Regions from separate parts of the Lysobacter brunescens genome, predicted to be linked through region 2. Evidence: predicted binding sites of a transcription regulator. Region 2 holds the regulator's gene; the other holds the start of a gene.
The links. The regulator HrcA, encoded in region 2, represses chaperone genes, less so after heat shock. The targets are predictions, from matches to a motif close to TTNGCACTCNNNNNNNNNGAGTGCNAA.
Positions count from the first base shown of each region.

Region 1: the regulator HrcA is predicted to act here: its motif matches at 2,769-2,795, upstream of ACFQ0E_RS18130 (co-chaperone GroES).

Region 1 is NZ_JBHTIF010000005.1:261,261-269,381, forward strand. It holds gene ACFQ0E_RS18120 (hypothetical protein) at 1-344, opposite strand, end outside; gene groL (chaperonin GroEL) at 683-2,326, opposite strand; gene ACFQ0E_RS18130 (co-chaperone GroES) at 2,432-2,722, opposite strand; gene ACFQ0E_RS18135 (hypothetical protein) at 3,127-3,633, shown strand; gene ACFQ0E_RS18140 (hypothetical protein) at 3,658-4,083, shown strand; gene ACFQ0E_RS18145 (hypothetical protein) at 4,297-4,920, opposite strand; gene ACFQ0E_RS18150 (putative Ig domain-containing protein) at 4,926-8,121, opposite strand, start outside.
Region 2 is NZ_JBHTIF010000004.1:189,916-198,036, forward strand. It holds gene ACFQ0E_RS16235 (prephenate dehydrogenase) at 1-983, opposite strand, end outside; gene dnaJ (molecular chaperone DnaJ) at 1,099-2,226, opposite strand; gene dnaK (molecular chaperone DnaK) at 2,328-4,250, opposite strand; gene grpE (nucleotide exchange factor GrpE) at 4,412-4,942, opposite strand; gene hrcA (heat-inducible transcriptional repressor HrcA) at 5,016-6,095, opposite strand; gene recN (DNA repair protein RecN) at 6,327-7,994, shown strand; gene fur (ferric iron uptake transcriptional regulator) at 8,118-8,121, opposite strand, start outside.

The DNA.
Region 1 (8,121 bases), on a different contig from region 2:
ATGCGATCGACCCGGGCATCGGTGCCGACCGGATCGCCGAGGATGTGGTGCATGTAGAACGAGAATTCGCGCATGCCGCCGGCGGTGCACCCGCTGTCGAGGGTGGTCGCGCCGGTCAGTCGGCGGGTGACCTTGCCGGGGTCGACCGAGTTCATCGCATCCATGCCGAGCAGCAGGCCGGCACGATTGACCGATTCGGGATTGTTGCTGACCAGGATCGGCGCGCCCTGCATGCTGCCGGGCAGCGGACTGAGCTGCGAATAGGTCTGGGCGTGGGCGGTCGCGGCGGACAGCAGGGCGGTCGCGGCGGCGAACCGCAGCGTGGTGCGGAAAGATTCCTTCATGTGGACGGTTCCATGTGGGGCCGCCTCGCCGGACGCAGGACGCGCTCCGGACGATCGCGGCGGGCTCGAACTGAACGGACGCGCCGGAGGTCGAGCGGCTCCGGCGCGGGCGGCATCCTAGGCAGCGCGCCACCGGCGAAGCGTGATCGGTGTCGGCATTGCGTGCGCCGAGAGATGTCTCGGTCGCGACGAGAGATTTCTGCATACGATTTCAGGCATGCAGCCATGCCCCGGGATTCGCGGACCACCTTGGCGCCTCTGCGATGCCTTCTCTCGCGCAAAGAAAAACCCCGCCTCGCGGCGGGGTTTTTCGTGAAACGCAAGCGACTGCGGATGGATCAGAAGTCCATGCCGCCCATGCCGCCCATGCCGCCACCCATGCCACCGGCAGCCGGCTCGTCCTTCTTCGGCGCTTCAGCGACCATGGCTTCGGTCGTGATCATCAGGCCGGCGATGGAGGCCGCGTTCTGCAGCGCGGTGCGGGTGACCTTGGTCGGATCCAGGATGCCGGCTTCGACCATGTCGACGAATTCGCCGGTGGCCGCGTTGTAGCCGAAGTTGCCCGTACCTTCCTTCACCTTGTTGACGATGACCGACGGCTCTTCGCCGGCGTTGGTCACGATCTCGCGCAGCGGGGCTTCCATCGCGCGCAGGGCGATCTGGATGCCGTGGTTCTGGTCTTCGTTGATGCCCTTGACCGCTTCGACGGCGACCTTGGCGCGGATCAGCGCGACGCCGCCGCCCGGGACGATGCCTTCTTCCACGGCAGCGCGGGTGGCATGCAGGGCGTCTTCGACGCGGGCCTTCTTTTCCTTCATTTCGATTTCGGTCGAGGCGCCGACCTTGATCACGGCCACGCCGCCGGCGAGCTTGGCGACGCGCTCCTGCAGCTTCTCGCGGTCGTAGTCCGACGAGGTCTCTTCGATCTGGGCCTTGATCTGCTTGATGCGGGCCTGGATGCCGTCGGCAGCGCCGGCGCCATCGATGATCGTGGTGTTTTCCTTCGAGACCTGGATCTTCTTGGCGCGGCCGAGATCCTTGATCGTGGCCTTCTCGAGCGACAGGCCGACTTCTTCCGAAATCACGGTGCCGCCGGTGAGGATGGCCATGTCTTCCAGCATCGCCTTGCGGCGGTCGCCGAAGCCCGGGGCCTTCACGGCGCAGACCTTCACGATGCCGCGGATGGTGTTGACCACCAGCGTCGCGAGGGCTTCGCCTTCGACTTCTTCCGCCACGATCAGCAGCGGCTTGCCGGCCTTGGCCACGCCCTCGAGCACGGGCAGCAGGTCGCGGACGTTCGAGATCTTCTTGTCGTGCAGCAGGATGAACGGGTCGTCCAGCTCGGCGGCCATTGACTGCTGGTTGTTGACGAAGTACGGCGACAGGTAGCCGCGGTCGAACTGCATGCCCTCGACGACGTCGAGTTCGTTGTCCAGGCCCGAGCCTTCTTCAACGGTGATCACGCCTTCCTTGCCGACCTTCTTCATCGCGTCGGCGATGATGTTGCCGATCGACTCGTCGGAGTTGGCCGAGATCGTGCCGACCTGGGCGATCGCCTTGTCGTCGGTGGTCGGCTTGCTGATGGCCTTCAGCTCGGCGACGGCGGCGGTGACCGCCTTGTCGATGCCGCGCTTGAGGTCCATCGGGTTCATGCCGGCGGCGACGGCCTTCATGCCTTCGCGGATCAGCGCCTGGGCCAGCACGGTCGCGGTGGTGGTGCCGTCACCGGCGTTGTCGGAGGTCTTGGACGCGACTTCCTTCACCATCTGCGCGCCCATGTTCTCGAACTTGTCGGCCAGTTCGATCTCCTTGGCGACGGACACGCCGTCCTTGGTGATCGTCGGGGCGCCGAAGCTCTTCTCGAGCACGACGTTGCGACCCTTCGGGCCGAGGGTGGCCTTGACGGCATTGGCGAGGACGTTGACGCCGCGCACCATGCGGGCGCGGGCGTCTTCACCGAAACGGATATCTTTGGCAGCCATTGTTTGAAGCTCCGGAATTGGTTTGATTTCTTGGGGTGGGCTTCAACCCACCATTGCGACATCGATGCATTGGCGAGCGTGCGGCGGATGCGTCCGCCACGCGCATCAGCCGACGATCGCGAGGATGTCGTCTTCCTTGATGATCTTGTACTCGATGCCGTCCTGCTTGTAGGCGGAACCGGAGTACTGGCCGTAGATCACCTTGTCGCCGACCTTGACCTTCGGCGCGCGGGTGCCGCCGGTGGCGTCGATGAACTTGCCTTCGCCGACGGCGACGACTTCGCCCTTGGTCGGCTTTTCCTTCGCTGCGTCCGGGATGATGATCCCGCCAGCGGTGGTTTCTTCGGCTTCGATCGGCTTGACGACCAGGCGGTCGTAGAGCGGCTTGAGATTCATGTGAACCCTCGCAAGTGGTTGATTGGTGGAGAAAAGGGTGGCGATTTTAGCAGTCCCCCGGGGAGAGTGCCAAAGCCGCGGGCAAAAAACGCCCGGCGAGCCGGGACTGGCCGGAGATATGGGGTGGGCTGCGGGGGTTTCAAGGGCCCCGGACGGGGAAGGATCGGAGCGGGCTGGCCATGCCGACGGCCTCCCTTAACCGGGGACACCCATATTTCCCTCTGCCCCCTGGCCCAACCAAGCCCCACCCCCCCCAGCCCCCTCCAGCCCCCTCCCCCTCCCCAGGGACACCCACCATCCACCATCATCAATCCAACCAAGGACACCCACAACTCAGACTTCCCCGACACCCGGATCAGCACTTCCCCGACATCCCACCCGCACTGCCTCCGCGACACTGAGGCATGACCCGGCCTCGCTCGCAGATCGCCCCGCATCACAGTCCTGGCGCCTTCCACTGCGTACAGCGCTGCGTGCGCCGCGCCTTCCTCTGCGGCGTCGACCGCTACAGCGGCCAGTCCTTCGAGCATCGCCGGGGCTGGATCGAAGACCGCATCCAGCTCGTCGCCGAATGCTTCGCCGTCGCGATCGACGCCTATGCGGTGATGAGCAATCATCTGCATCTCGTGTTGCGTATCGACCCGGGCGAGACGCTGCGCTGGTCCGATGACGAGGTCGCCGCACGCTGGGTCCGCCTGTTTCCGCCGCGCAAGGACAGCGACGCCGCGATCGAGGCCAAATGCCTGCGTTTGCTGGCGAATCCAGAGCGGATCGAGACGCTGCGCGAGCGTCTCGGCAATCTCTCCTGGCTGATGCGCTGCCTCGTCGAACCCATTGCCCGCCGCGCGAATCGCGAGGACGGCTGCAAGGGGCGCTTCTGGGAAGGCCGCTACAAGTGCCAGGCTCTGTGAGACGAGCGCGCGATCCTCGCCGCCATGGCGTATGTCGACCTAAACCAGATCCGCGCGGGCATGGCCGACCGGCTTGAAACTTCGACCTACACCAGCGCAGCGGAACGTGTTTCGCAGGTGAGAGAGGGTCCGGCATCAGCGACTTCACCACTGAAGCCGATCGCGGGCAGCCTGAGACCCGCCGTCGATCTCACCACCGCTGATTATCTGCACATCCTCGACTGGACCGGGCGGCAGCTCGCGCCCGGCAAGCGTGGGCGCATTTCAGCAGATGCGCCCGCCGTCATCGCGAACATCGACTGCGACGCAACGCGCTGGGCCGCACGCGTCGCTGCATTCGGCAGCGGCTGGCACCGCGCCGCAGGCTCGGCACGGGATCTGATCGCCCTCGCCGAGCGGATGGGGCAGCAGTGGCTGGCGGGCATCCGACTGGCGTTGAAACTGGGGTGAAACATCGCCAGCGGACTGGACGCCCGGCCGGGAGGATGGCGCGTGGGCGATGGTTTATATGCGCTGCCCACGCGGCCTGCGAAGGGAGCGGACGCTGGATATTACTCACGTCCGCTTCGGCAGCAGGCAGGAAAGAAAGTGGGTGTCCCTGTCTTTTGCCTACCCAACTTGTACAGGAAAGAAAAGTGGGTGTCCCGGTTTTCTTGTGTACAGTTACACAGCCCGAAGATCCACCGCATATATCCCAGTTTCACAAACAAGGTACTGAACGCCGAGGCCGCGAATATCCATATAAAGACTAAAATCATAGCCAAAATCAAACCCATTTGAAGCCACATACCAGACGGCGCGGTAATCATTTGTCGCACCATAGACTGCCTCATTCAGTTGCCAATACTTTTCCTCGCAACCATCCATGACATCCCTGAAGCAGTCACCTATTGCAGACATGGCCTCACTAGAAGGCCAGGCATCATCACCATAAGAAATCGACTTAAACACATCCAAATCAACGAAAACGACGTTATTTTTCAAAAATGAATCAGCCAAGTCATGCTCATTGATTTTCGACAAAAAAACACGCATCCGCTCAACATCCTCACGAATCAACTGAGAAGAAGCCCTTATTCTCTCATTCGAATCGAACTGAGAATGCCCACCACTCTTTATTCGCAACAATGCAGACACATAACCTTCCGCATCAGGAAATGTTTGAAAGACAGACCGAAGCTCTTCTAACGAACAACTATCCATGAACAAGCCATAAAAATATGAATGGTCGAACGATCTTCCTTCTTCACACATCGATATCCAATCACGCAGCAATTGACTATCCATTTTTATCATTTCCTTGCAACGGGGAGAGGCGGCAAGAGAGCAGGGTCGATCTTCCATCTATCACGCAAGGCAATCACCCCAGCATTATATTCTCTCAATGAATTGCTATTAACAATGACAGCCCTAAGCTCATTGTGAAACTGTTTGCTGCCCGGGCCAGATACTTTTTCCCCATTTACGATAACAGTGTGGGCACCCCGAACACCAGTCCCCGGAACCACCCACTTAAGATCCAAAGTCCCAGTAGTAAATCTATGAACCTCATCCATAGAAACGCCCCATGACTTGAACTTCAGAGCCTCAACAACCATCATCCATTCATGTTTGGCACCGCCATTTCTAATACGTTCGGCAATAGCCTCGCGATATTTAGGAACTTGAAGAATAGTCCTTGCCTCACTTACGGTCAGATCATCCCACCAAGCATTGAATCCCTTCTTGACCGTGGGCACTCTACCGCTCGGCAATAGCTCAGCGATAGCACGATCCCGGCCCACATTAGCGACATTGCCTGCAAATCTATTCTCTAGGCTCGCAACATAAGCCTTGAAACTAGCGGGGCTATACCCCTTGGTCAAAGACCTAAGCTCAGTGCCCAACAGCCTCGTAATACTACCACCAGCAGCCGCAGACCACCCGCTCGCTCTTGGCATCCTGATGCCAGCCTGAGCATCAGGAATCTCGGTAACGAGGCCTCCTGTAATGGTGGCGGGCACAGAAACGTATTTATTGAGAGCACCGCCGATGCCTAGCTTCGCCAATGCCCCAAGCTGTTCTCCGGACGCATCACTTTGAATCCTTGCATTCTCTCTCCTAGATATCAAGCCGACAGATCCCAGCTTTCGTGCGAACAGCTTGTCATCTCCAAGTGTGCCACTTTGCCACAGCGCGGATAGTCCAGCGACAAGCCAAAGCACTCTCGTTTGACCAGACATGACCGCAGCGTCAGAGATAGCAGAGGTCTTTCCAAGCTGATCAAAATGCGCACCATCCATATTGACAAAGAAATTTGCCATTCTGTTATGGAACGTATTAGTAATAGCCGCAGGTCGCGTGTGCGTCGCGAACTCATAGGAGTTCGTGAGAGTGGTCCTCATACCAGCCAGCACTGCTGACCGGAGAGTCCGATCATCCATTGACCTCACAGCAGCAAGGTCAAGCTGGGAGGCAATCAGGAGAGGGTGGTCCGCGTTTAGCCTCGATATTCCAGCCTTCAAATCGGACAGCATTCTGCGCCCAGACCCATCATCAAGAACGATTGCTGTATAAGCCTTCAAAACATTGCCGGTATTATCAATGAGCGCATTGTGATTTTCATAACGAGTCAACTGCTTTCCAGACATTCCCCCCTGAATCGGAAGCCGCAACTTTTCGAGCGCCTCCTGATACGCCTGAACTCGAGCCAACTCCATTTTCATATCGGATTGTTCACCGAACGATGAGGTCGGCTCCAGCATTTCCCCTCGTTTCGCGGCGTCAATATAACCTTGACCGGCAATAGATTCCGGCGGGTAATCAAACGTTATTCCTTCTTGAGAACGCAGGGGCACCCAGCTCAATCCGAACTGCGCATTAATCGCGCGGACGTCTTCATCACTATGCCTCCCATCATCATTCATATCGGCCGGCGGGCCGATTCTAGGATCGAAAGTTGGCCCTGAATGACGATCAGTTTCACCGGGCTCGAAACTAACCGTTGTGGGCTGCCTGCGCACACTCCGCGCCTGCCAAACCTGCTTGACGCTATTCACCTGATTATCAATCTGCCCCGTAATTCCACTGCCAATCGTGTCGCCGACTGCATTCACGAGGAAATCAACATTGTTCCAACTGGTACCCGGAGCATCAAATGCCCTGTTGACTGCATAACTGATCGCACCCTTCGCAAGGTTGATCGCCAGATGTTGTGCAACGACCTTGTTCCATTCGAACTTCGTGTAACTCGTCTGGGAATGACCGAAGGCGCCCCGTCCCCACGGGTTGATCTCAGTGTCCGTGGAAGTTCCTGGCTTGCCCATTCCACCGAAGACGCCTGCGGTGATCCCAGCCGTGGCCACGCTTGCAGCGAAGCCACGCAGACTGAACGACGCGTCCCTGCCTAGCGCACGATTCAATCCATATGTCGTGGCGTAAGAGGCAGCTGCGCCGGCCATCGCACCGGTGACTCCGCCGCCAGCTGCGCCCGCCACTCCTCCGCCCACGTAAGCGGCGGCTGCCGAGATCGCAACGCTTTCATAGTCGATCATCCCAGGGGCGCCATTGCCCAGTGGATCGAAGATTGCACGGTTGAGATCGCTGCTGTTTCCACCGAACGGGTTGACGGTGAAACGGAAGAAACGTCCCCAGTCGTACTGACCATTCAACATCAGGGCGCTGCCCTGTGTCGCCAGATTCCCAGCTGCCGCACCGGCTACAGGGCCGGCGTAGTAGCTGACGACGATATTGACCACGACGCCAATCAGCGTGGAAAGCCATTTGCATTTCTGCCCCGGCGGCGGCGGAATGAACGGCAGCGACGGCGTGATGTTGCCGATCGCATCATTCGCGTTGTAGGGCTTGAAGGTGCTGGCATCGTTCTGGCTGACCGAGACTTCGGGCACCTTCAACTGCGTGCCGGCGACCAGCTTGGCGTCGCGATCACCCATGCCATTGGCATCGGCGATGGTGTACCACAGCATGTCGGTACCGTAGACACGCTGGGCCAGGGTGGCGAGGGTTTCGCCCTCCAGCACCATGACCATCGAACCGCCTGCGGTGTACGGCGCACCGCCATTGAGCGTGGTTATCTGCGGGATCGAATAGGTACCGTTGTTGGTCCGGATCGAGCCGCCTTCCTTGATCTCCGCCTGCTGCTTGCCGGCCGCATGGACGAACAGGAAATTCGCCTTGGCGCCGGTGCTGTCCGCCACCTGGGTGAAGACGTTGCTCTCCAGCGTACCTTCGCGGCGCGTCATGATGGTGCCATCGCCCGTGTGGGTATAGGCCTTCACGCGATCGTGCAGCACCCCATAGTTCGTGGGAAGCGGCGTATTTTCGACTTGCTTGATCAGGCGGCCGAAATAATCGTAGGTCAGCGTATTCGTCGTCGCACGATACTTGTAGTACGAACTGCTGCCGGCCACAGTCTTTTCCTGCCAGCTGTCCCAGCCTTCGTACTGGAGGTTGTAGCTATGGGTGTTCCATTCGATATCGGCCGACTTG
Region 2 (8,121 bases):
TGGATCGACGACAGGCTGACGCCGTGGCGCTCGAACACTTCGAGCAGCGCGCGCAGCGACCCCGAACGGTCGTCGGGCAGGTGCAACGCGAGCGACGGCGTTTCGAGCAGGTCGGCCAGCAGGTAGGCGATGCGTTCGAAGGCATGGTTGCCCTCGCCCAGCACCTCCGTGCCGTAGGCATCGTGGCTGTCGTGCAGGAATCGGGTGCGGAAGGCCTTGCGCGCCGCCTCGCCGCCGCTGCGCACCAGGTCGCGCAGCGTCGTCAGTTCGTCCGCCAGCCGATCGAGCATCTCCGGCACGTGCGGATTGTCGAACTGGATGTCCTCGTAGATCTGCGGATTGAGCGAGAGGATCCGGGTAACGATCGCATGGTCCATCTCGAAAGCGGCCGTGCGCATCGGCAGCAGCGACGACGGTGGCCCGAGCGAGGTCGCATGACTGCGGACAACGGCAGCCTGGGCGAGATGCGTCGCATGGACCATCGCCTGGACCAGGGTCATCGCCCGGTCGTGATGCTCGGCATCGATGCGCACGACTTCGGCTTCGAGGGCGGCCAGCAGCTTGGCGAGCCAGTCGCGCCAATGATCGAGCCGCGCTTCGCACACCACCAGCACCCGCCCCTTCAGGGTCGGCGACTTCGGCGGCGCGGTCATCGGATGCAGGCCGACCACGTCGGCCTGCGAGCGGCACATCGCCGCCACCGGCGCCTGCTTGATCGAAGTGATGTCCAGCCACAGCCGACCGCGCTCCCGTCCTGCCGAGCGTGCGACGCAGTCGTCGATGATCGAGACGGTGTGGCGGATCGGCGCGGTGAACAGCAGTACGTCGGCGGCGTCCAGCACGTGATCGAGCGATTCGCTGGCCGGATCGACTGGGTCGAAGCCGATCACCGGCAGTTGCATCCGCTGCTCGAAGAACTGACGCAACCATCGGCCATAGGCGCCCTGGCTGCCAACGAGGCCGATCACTGGCGTGGAGGACATCGTTCCTGCTCCCGGGAAGGCCGGGCGAGCATGCGTGCAGCGGCGCCCGCATGCAAGACGCCCGCCGGGAAGGCGGGCGTCGAGCGTCGTGAAGCTTGCGCCGCGAGGCTCGGAATCAGGACGTCATGCGCTCCCAGAAGCTCTTCACGCCATCCATGAAGGTGCTGGAACGCGGCGAATGGCGCCGGGCTTCCTCGCCGACGAAGGTCGCCTCGAACTGTTCGAGCAGCTCGCGCTGCTGCGAGGTGAGGTTGACCGGGGTCTCGACGACGACGCGGCAGTAGAGGTCGCCGGTGCTGCGGCTGCGCACCGAGCGCACGCCCTTCTCGCGCAGGCGGAAGACCTTGCCGGTCTGGGTTTCGGGCGGGATGCGGATCTCGGCTTCGCCGCCGAGCGTGGGCACGCGCACAGTGTCGCCGAGCGCGGCCTGGGAGATGCGGATCGGCACTTCGCAGTGCAGGTCGTCGCCGTCGCGTTGGAAGATGTCGTGCTCGCGCACGCGCACATCGACGTACAGATCGCCCGGAGGCGCGCCGGCCGGGCCGGCCTCGCCCTCGCCCGACAGGCGGATGCGGTCGCCGTTGTCGACGCCCGCCGGAATCTTCACCGAGAGGACCTTCTCCTCCTCCACGCGCCCGGCGCCCCGGCAGCTCTTGCAGGGCGACACGATGCGCTTGCCGTTGCCGCCGCAATGCGGGCACGGCTGCTGCATCGCGAAGATGCCGCGCTGGAAGCGGACCTGGCCGCGTCCCTGGCAGGTGGCGCAGGTTTCGACCTTGCCGTCCTCCGAGCCGCTGCCCTTGCAGGGCTTGCAGTCGACCAGCGTGGGAATCTCGATGCGCTTCTCGACGCCGGCGACCGCCTCTTCGAGGTCCAGCTCCATGACGTAGCCGATGTCGGCGCCGCGACGCGGGCCGCGCGATCCGCCGCCACCGCCGAAGATGTTGCCGAAGATGTCGCCGAAGATGTCGTTGATGTCGGCGCCGTGGGCACCGCCGCCACCGCCGCCCATGCCGTGCTCGAACGCGGCATGGCCATGCGCGTCGTAGGCCCGGCGCTTGTTGGCGTCGGACAGCACTTCGTAGGCTTCCTTCGCTTCCTTGAACGAGGCCTCGGCGGTGGCGTCGTCCGGATTGCGATCGGGGTGGTACTTCATCGCCAGGCGGCGATAGGCCTTCTTCAGCTCGTCCTCGCCGGCATTGCGGGCCACGCCCAGGACTTCGTAGTAATCGCGTTTGCTCATGGAATGCCGGAGAAGTGTCGTGGAAATGCGCTGTCTTCAATGCGGAAACGGGAGCGCGCGGCTGGCCACGTCTCCCGTTCCCGTTGCCCCGACGAAGGGGATTACTTGTTGTCGTCCTTCACTTCCGTGAACTCGGCGTCGACGACATCGTCGTTCTTCGCCGAAGCCGACGGGCCGGGACCGGCGTCGCCGGGACCCTGCTGACCGGCGTTGGCGGCGGCCATCATCGGCTGCACGGCCTCTTCCAGCGCCTTCGACTTGGCTTCGATCTGCGCCTTGTCGTCGCCCTTCATCGCGGTCTCGACCTCGGCGATCGCACCTTCGACGCGGCCGATCATCTCGCCCGGGACCTTGTCGCCGTGGTCCTTGATCGCGCTGCGCGCGGCATGGATCAGGGCGTCGGCGTGGTTGCGCGCCTGCACCAGCTCGTGGAACTTCTTGTCCTCCTCGCGGTGCGCCTCGGCGTCCTGGACCATGCGCTGGATCTCGTCGTCCGACAGGCCCGAGCCGGCCTTGATCTCGACCTTCTGCTCCTTGCCGGTCTTCTTGTCCTTGGCGCTGACGTGCAGGATGCCGTTGGCGTCGATGTCGAAGGTCACTTCGATCTGCGGCATGCCGCGCGGTGCGGGCTCGATGCCGGACAAGTCGAAGCGGGCCAGCGACTTGTTGTACATCGCCTGGGCGCGCTCGCCCTGCAGCACGTGCACGGTCACCGCGCTCTGGTTGTCGGCCGCGGTCGAGTAGGTCTGCGTGGCCTTGGTCGGGATGGTGGTGTTCTTCTCGATGATCTTGTTGAACTCGCCGCCCAGCACTTCGATGCCCAGCGACAGCGGGGTCACGTCGAGCAGCAGCACGTCCTTCACGTCGCCGGCGAGTACGCCGCCCTGGATCGCGGCGCCGATGGCGACGGCCTCGTCCGGGTTCACGTCCTTGCGCGGCTCCTTGCCGAAGAACTCGGCCACCGCCGCCTGCACCTTCGGCATGCGGGTCTGGCCACCGACCAGGATCACCTCGCTGATGTCGCTGGCGCGCAGGCCGGCATCGTTCAGCGCGGTGCGGCACGGATCGATCGTGCGCTTCACCAGATCCTCGACCAGGGCTTCGAGCTTGGCGCGGGTGAGCTTGATGTTCAGGTGCTTCGGACCCGAAGCGTCGGCCGTGACGTACGGCAGGTTCACTTCGGTCTGCTGCGACGAGGACAGCTCGATCTTCGCGCGCTCGGCGGCATCCTTCAGGCGCTGCAGGGCGAGCGGATCCTTGCGCAGGTCGATGCCCTGGTCCTTCTGGAATTCCTCGACGAGGTAGTCGATGACGCGCTTGTCGAAGTCTTCGCCGCCGAGGAAGGTGTCGCCGTTGGTGGCCAGCACTTCGAACTGCTTCTCGCCGTCGACGTTGGCGATCTCGATGATCGACACGTCGAAGGTGCCGCCGCCGAGGTCGTACACGGCGATCTTGCGATCGGCGCCGTCGGCCTTGTCCAGGCCGTAGGCCAGCGCGGCCGCGGTCGGCTCGTTGATGATGCGCTTCACTTCCAGGCCGGCGATGCGACCGGCGTCCTTGGTCGCCTGGCGCTGGCTGTCGTTAAAGTAGGCCGGGACGGTGATGACGGCTTCGGTCACGGTCTCGCCGAGGTAGGCTTCGGCGGTCTTCTTCATCTTGCCCAGCACTTCGGCCGAGATCTGCTGCGGCGCCATCTTGCGGCCATCGCTGGTCGCGACCCAGGCGTCGCCGTTGTCGTGCGCCTGGATGGCGTACGGCACCAGATCGAGGTCCTTCTTGACTTCGGCGTCGGTGAACTTGCGGCCGATCAGGCGCTTCACCGCGTAGAAGGTGTTCTTGGGATTGGTGACGGCCTGGCGCTTGGCGCTGGCGCCGACCAGGACTTCGCCGTCCTTGGTGTAGGCCACGATCGACGGCGTGGTGCGGTCACCCTCGCTGTTTTCGATGACCCTGGCCTTGCCGCCTTCCATGATCGCGACGCACGAATTGGTGGTGCCGAGATCGATACCGATGATCTTGCCCATGACGGGATTCTCCGAGTCTGTGTTTTCTGGGGCGGTCTTGCCGCCGATGTTTCGTATGTATGGCGCGGTGGCGGGGTTTCAAGCGCCGCCTGCCGCGTTCGTCGGACCGCTGGTCGCGACGCCGTGCCCGGCGTCCCCCGCGACCGTGTCCGACCGGGGCGTCAGTCCTGCTTCGCGACCACGACCAGGGCCGGGCGCAGCAGGCGATCGTTGAGCAGGTAGCCCTTCTGGTAGGTCTGCGCGACCGCACCCGGGGCGATGCCCTCGGCGTCGATCATGCTCATGGCCTGATGGTGCTCGGGGTTGAAGGCCTCGCCAGCGGCCGGAGCCACGGCCACCAGGCCATTGGCTTCGGCGATGCGCTGCAGCTGGCGCAGGGTCAGCTCCATGCCGGCGCGCAGCGGGTCGCCTTCCGGCGCGGCGGCCAAGCCGGCCTCCATGCTGTCGAACAGCGGCAGCAAGTCGCCGAGCAGGCGCTCGTTGGCGAACTTGCGGGCCATCTCGACCTCGCGGGCCAGGCGCTTGCGCTGGTTGTCGAGGTCGGCGCGCTCGCGCAGGGATTCGGCGCGCAGCTGTTCCAGTTCGCCCTTGAGGCGTTCGATCATCGCCTCCGGGGTGTCCGCTACGGCCTCGGTCGAGGTCGTGTGCTCGCCCTGGGCCTGGGCATCCTGTGAAGTCTGGTCTTGGGTCATGTCCGTTCCGATGGCGGGAGATGGGAAGGGAAACCCCGCCGACCGCCGAGGGATGGGGACACGTTCGCGGGAATCAAGGGGCGCCGGGTCGCGTGGCGTCGTCCGGCCCCAACGCCTGGCTGAGCACGCTGGCCGCCGCCTCGACCACCGGGATCACCCGGTCGTAGGCCATCCGCGTGGGACCGATCACGCCGAGCACGCCCAGTGTCCGTCCGCCGGCGCCGTAGGGCGCAGTGACCAGCGATACACCGTCCAGCGGGGCCATGCCGGTTTCCTCGCCGATGAAGATGCGGACACCGGGCGCGCGCAGGGTGCGTTCGAGCACCTGCAGGATCTCGCGCTTGCTGGCGAAGGCCTCGAACAGCTCGCGCAGGCGGTCGAGGTTGGACAGGTCCTGCACGCCGATCAACCGGGTCTGGCCGGCCACCAGCATGTCCTCGACGTCGCTGGCCAGGGCCTGGTCGGCCAGCTCCAGCGCCCGGGTCATCAGCGATTCCATCTCCTGCCGCGCGGTCTGCAGCTCGGCCAGCAGCAGGGCCCGGGCCTCGGCCAGCGGCCGGCCGGCGAAATGGGTGTTCAGATAGTTGGCGATCCGCTCCAGCTCGCCGGGCTCGTAGCTGCGGCGGGTCTGCAGGATGCGGTTCTGCACGTCGTTGTCGGCGAAGACCAGGATCGCCAGCACCCGCTGGCCGTCCAGCGGCACGAAATCGACGTGCCGGAACGCGAACTGCTCGCGCTTGGGCACGCTGACCACGCCGACGAAATGGGTCATCGCCGAGACCAGCTCCGAGGCGCTGCCCAGCAAACTCTGCGTGCCGACGCCGGGCGACAGCTCAGCGCGCAGCCGGCCCAGTTCGCCGTCGGCCAGCGGCTGGATCTGCAGCAGGCTGTCGACGAACACCCGGTAGCCCTGCGCGGTGGGCACACGGCCGGCGGAGGTGTGCGGCGCCGCGAGCAGGCCCACGTCCTCCAGTTCGGCCAGGATGTTGCGGATCGTGGCCGGGCTGACGTCCAGGCCGGCATGGCGGGCCAGCGTCTGCGAACCCACGGGCTCGCCGTCGCGGATGTAGCGCGAGATCAGCGTGCGCAGCAGCAGCCGTGCGCGGGGATCGAGCACGAGGGGATCGGAACCTGGGTCGACCGGGCGATTCATGGCCACCGATATAGGCGTTGGCGCCGGCATGCGCAAGCATCGCGACAGACGCAGACCGGCCGCGCGTCTCCAACCGTGAGACGGCGGCGGCGTTCAATGCACCGCATGGCCCCGGCCCGGCCGGCGCGCCCGGGTTCCCGGTTCGGCGATATCCCCACGCCGCATCACGGAACCGGCGCTCCGGCCGTCGCCGAGGCCGGCCTGTCGCACTTTTGATGCACAATCCGCCCCATGCTGACACGCCTCACGCTTCGCGACTTCGCCGTCGTCGCCTCCACGGAACTCGAATTCGGCCCCGGGATGACCGTCATTTCCGGCGAAACCGGCGCCGGCAAATCCCTGCTGGTGGACGCCCTGGGCTTCCTCTCCGGCATGCGTGCCGACAGCGGCATGGTCCGCCATGGCACCGAACGCGCCGAACTCAATGCAGAGTTCGACCTGCGCGACCGCCCCGAGGCGGCCGACTGGCTCAAGGAACAGGAGCTTGATGACGACGGTGCCTGCCAGCTGCGCCGGACCCTGCGTTCCGACGGCGGCTCCCGCGCCTGGATCAACGGCCGCCCGGTCACCGTCGCCCAGCTCGCGGAACTGGCCGGGCTGCTGGTCGAGATCCACGGCCAGCACGAACACCAGGCCCTGTTGTCGAAGGCCAGCCAGCTCGAACTGCTCGACGCCTTCGGCCGCCATGCCCCGGCGCTGAAGGCCGTCCGCGACACCGCCGAGGCCTGGGCTGCGCTGCGCCGCGAGCGCGATGTCCTGGTTCGCGCCGGCGACGTCGGCGACCGCATCGACCTGCTCGACCACCAGTGGCGCGAGCTCGACAAGGAGACGCTGGAGCCGGCCTCGATCGCCGAACTCGCCGCCGACCACCGCCGTTTCGCCAACGCCGCCGGCCTGATCGACACCTGCGAACGCGCCCTCGCCCGCCTCGAAGGCGACGACGCGCCATCGCTGCTGCAGACCGTGCAGCACCTGCGCGGCGAGATCGCCCGCGCCCGCAACGACGAGCCCCGTCTGGACGAAGTCGACGGCATGCTCGACGCGGCTGCGATCCAGATCGACGAAGCCACCCGCCTGCTGCAGCGCATCCGCGACGACCTGGACCTGGACCCGGAACGCTTCGAGGCGCTGGAGGACCGGATCGGGCGCCTGCACGAGCTCGGCCGCAAGCATCGCGTCCCGCCCGAATCGCTGCACGAGGTCCGCGACCGCATCGCCGCCGAGCTGGACACCCTCCGCCATGCCGGGGAACGCCTGGCCGGTCTGGACGACGAGATCGAGGCCGCCGCCGGTCGCTGGCGCGAGGCCGCCGCACACCTCGGGGCAGCACGCCGCGAGGCCGCAGGCCGCCTGTCGCAGGCCACCACCGCCCTGATCGCCGATCTGGGCATGGGCGGTGGGCGCTTCGAGATCGCCCTGGAGCCGATCGACGACGGTCGCCCCGACCCGCAGGGCGCCGAGCGCGCCGAATTCCTGGTCTCGGCCAACGCCGGCCAGCCGCCGCGCCCGCTGCGCAAGGTCGCCTCCGGCGGCGAACTGTCTCGCATCTCGCTGGCGATCGAGGTCGCCGCACTCGGCTTGGACGCCGTGCCGACCATGGTCTTCGACGAAGTGGACTCGGGCATCGGCGGCGCCGTGGCCGAGATCGTCGGCCAGAAGCTGCGCGCGCTCGGCGCCAAGCGCCAGGTGCTGTGCGTGACCCACCAGCCGCAGGTCGCGGCCCAGGGCCACGCCCACTACCGGGTCAGCAAGGCCGAAGCCGACGGCATGACCCAGAGCGCGGTGCGCCGGCTCGACGCGAAGGAACGCCAGGAGGAACTGGCACGGATGCTCGGCGGCGTGGAAGTCAGCAAGGAAGCCCGCGCGGCGGCGAAGCGGCTGCTGGAAAACGTGGCCTGACAACACGGTGGTCTGACAAGACGTAGGTCGGGCCCGTGGCCCGACATCTCGTCCCGGGGAACAGGACGAGTGGGAATTTCGATCGGCATGTGACGCAGCGGACGCGTCGCGACGTTGCGCGACCTAT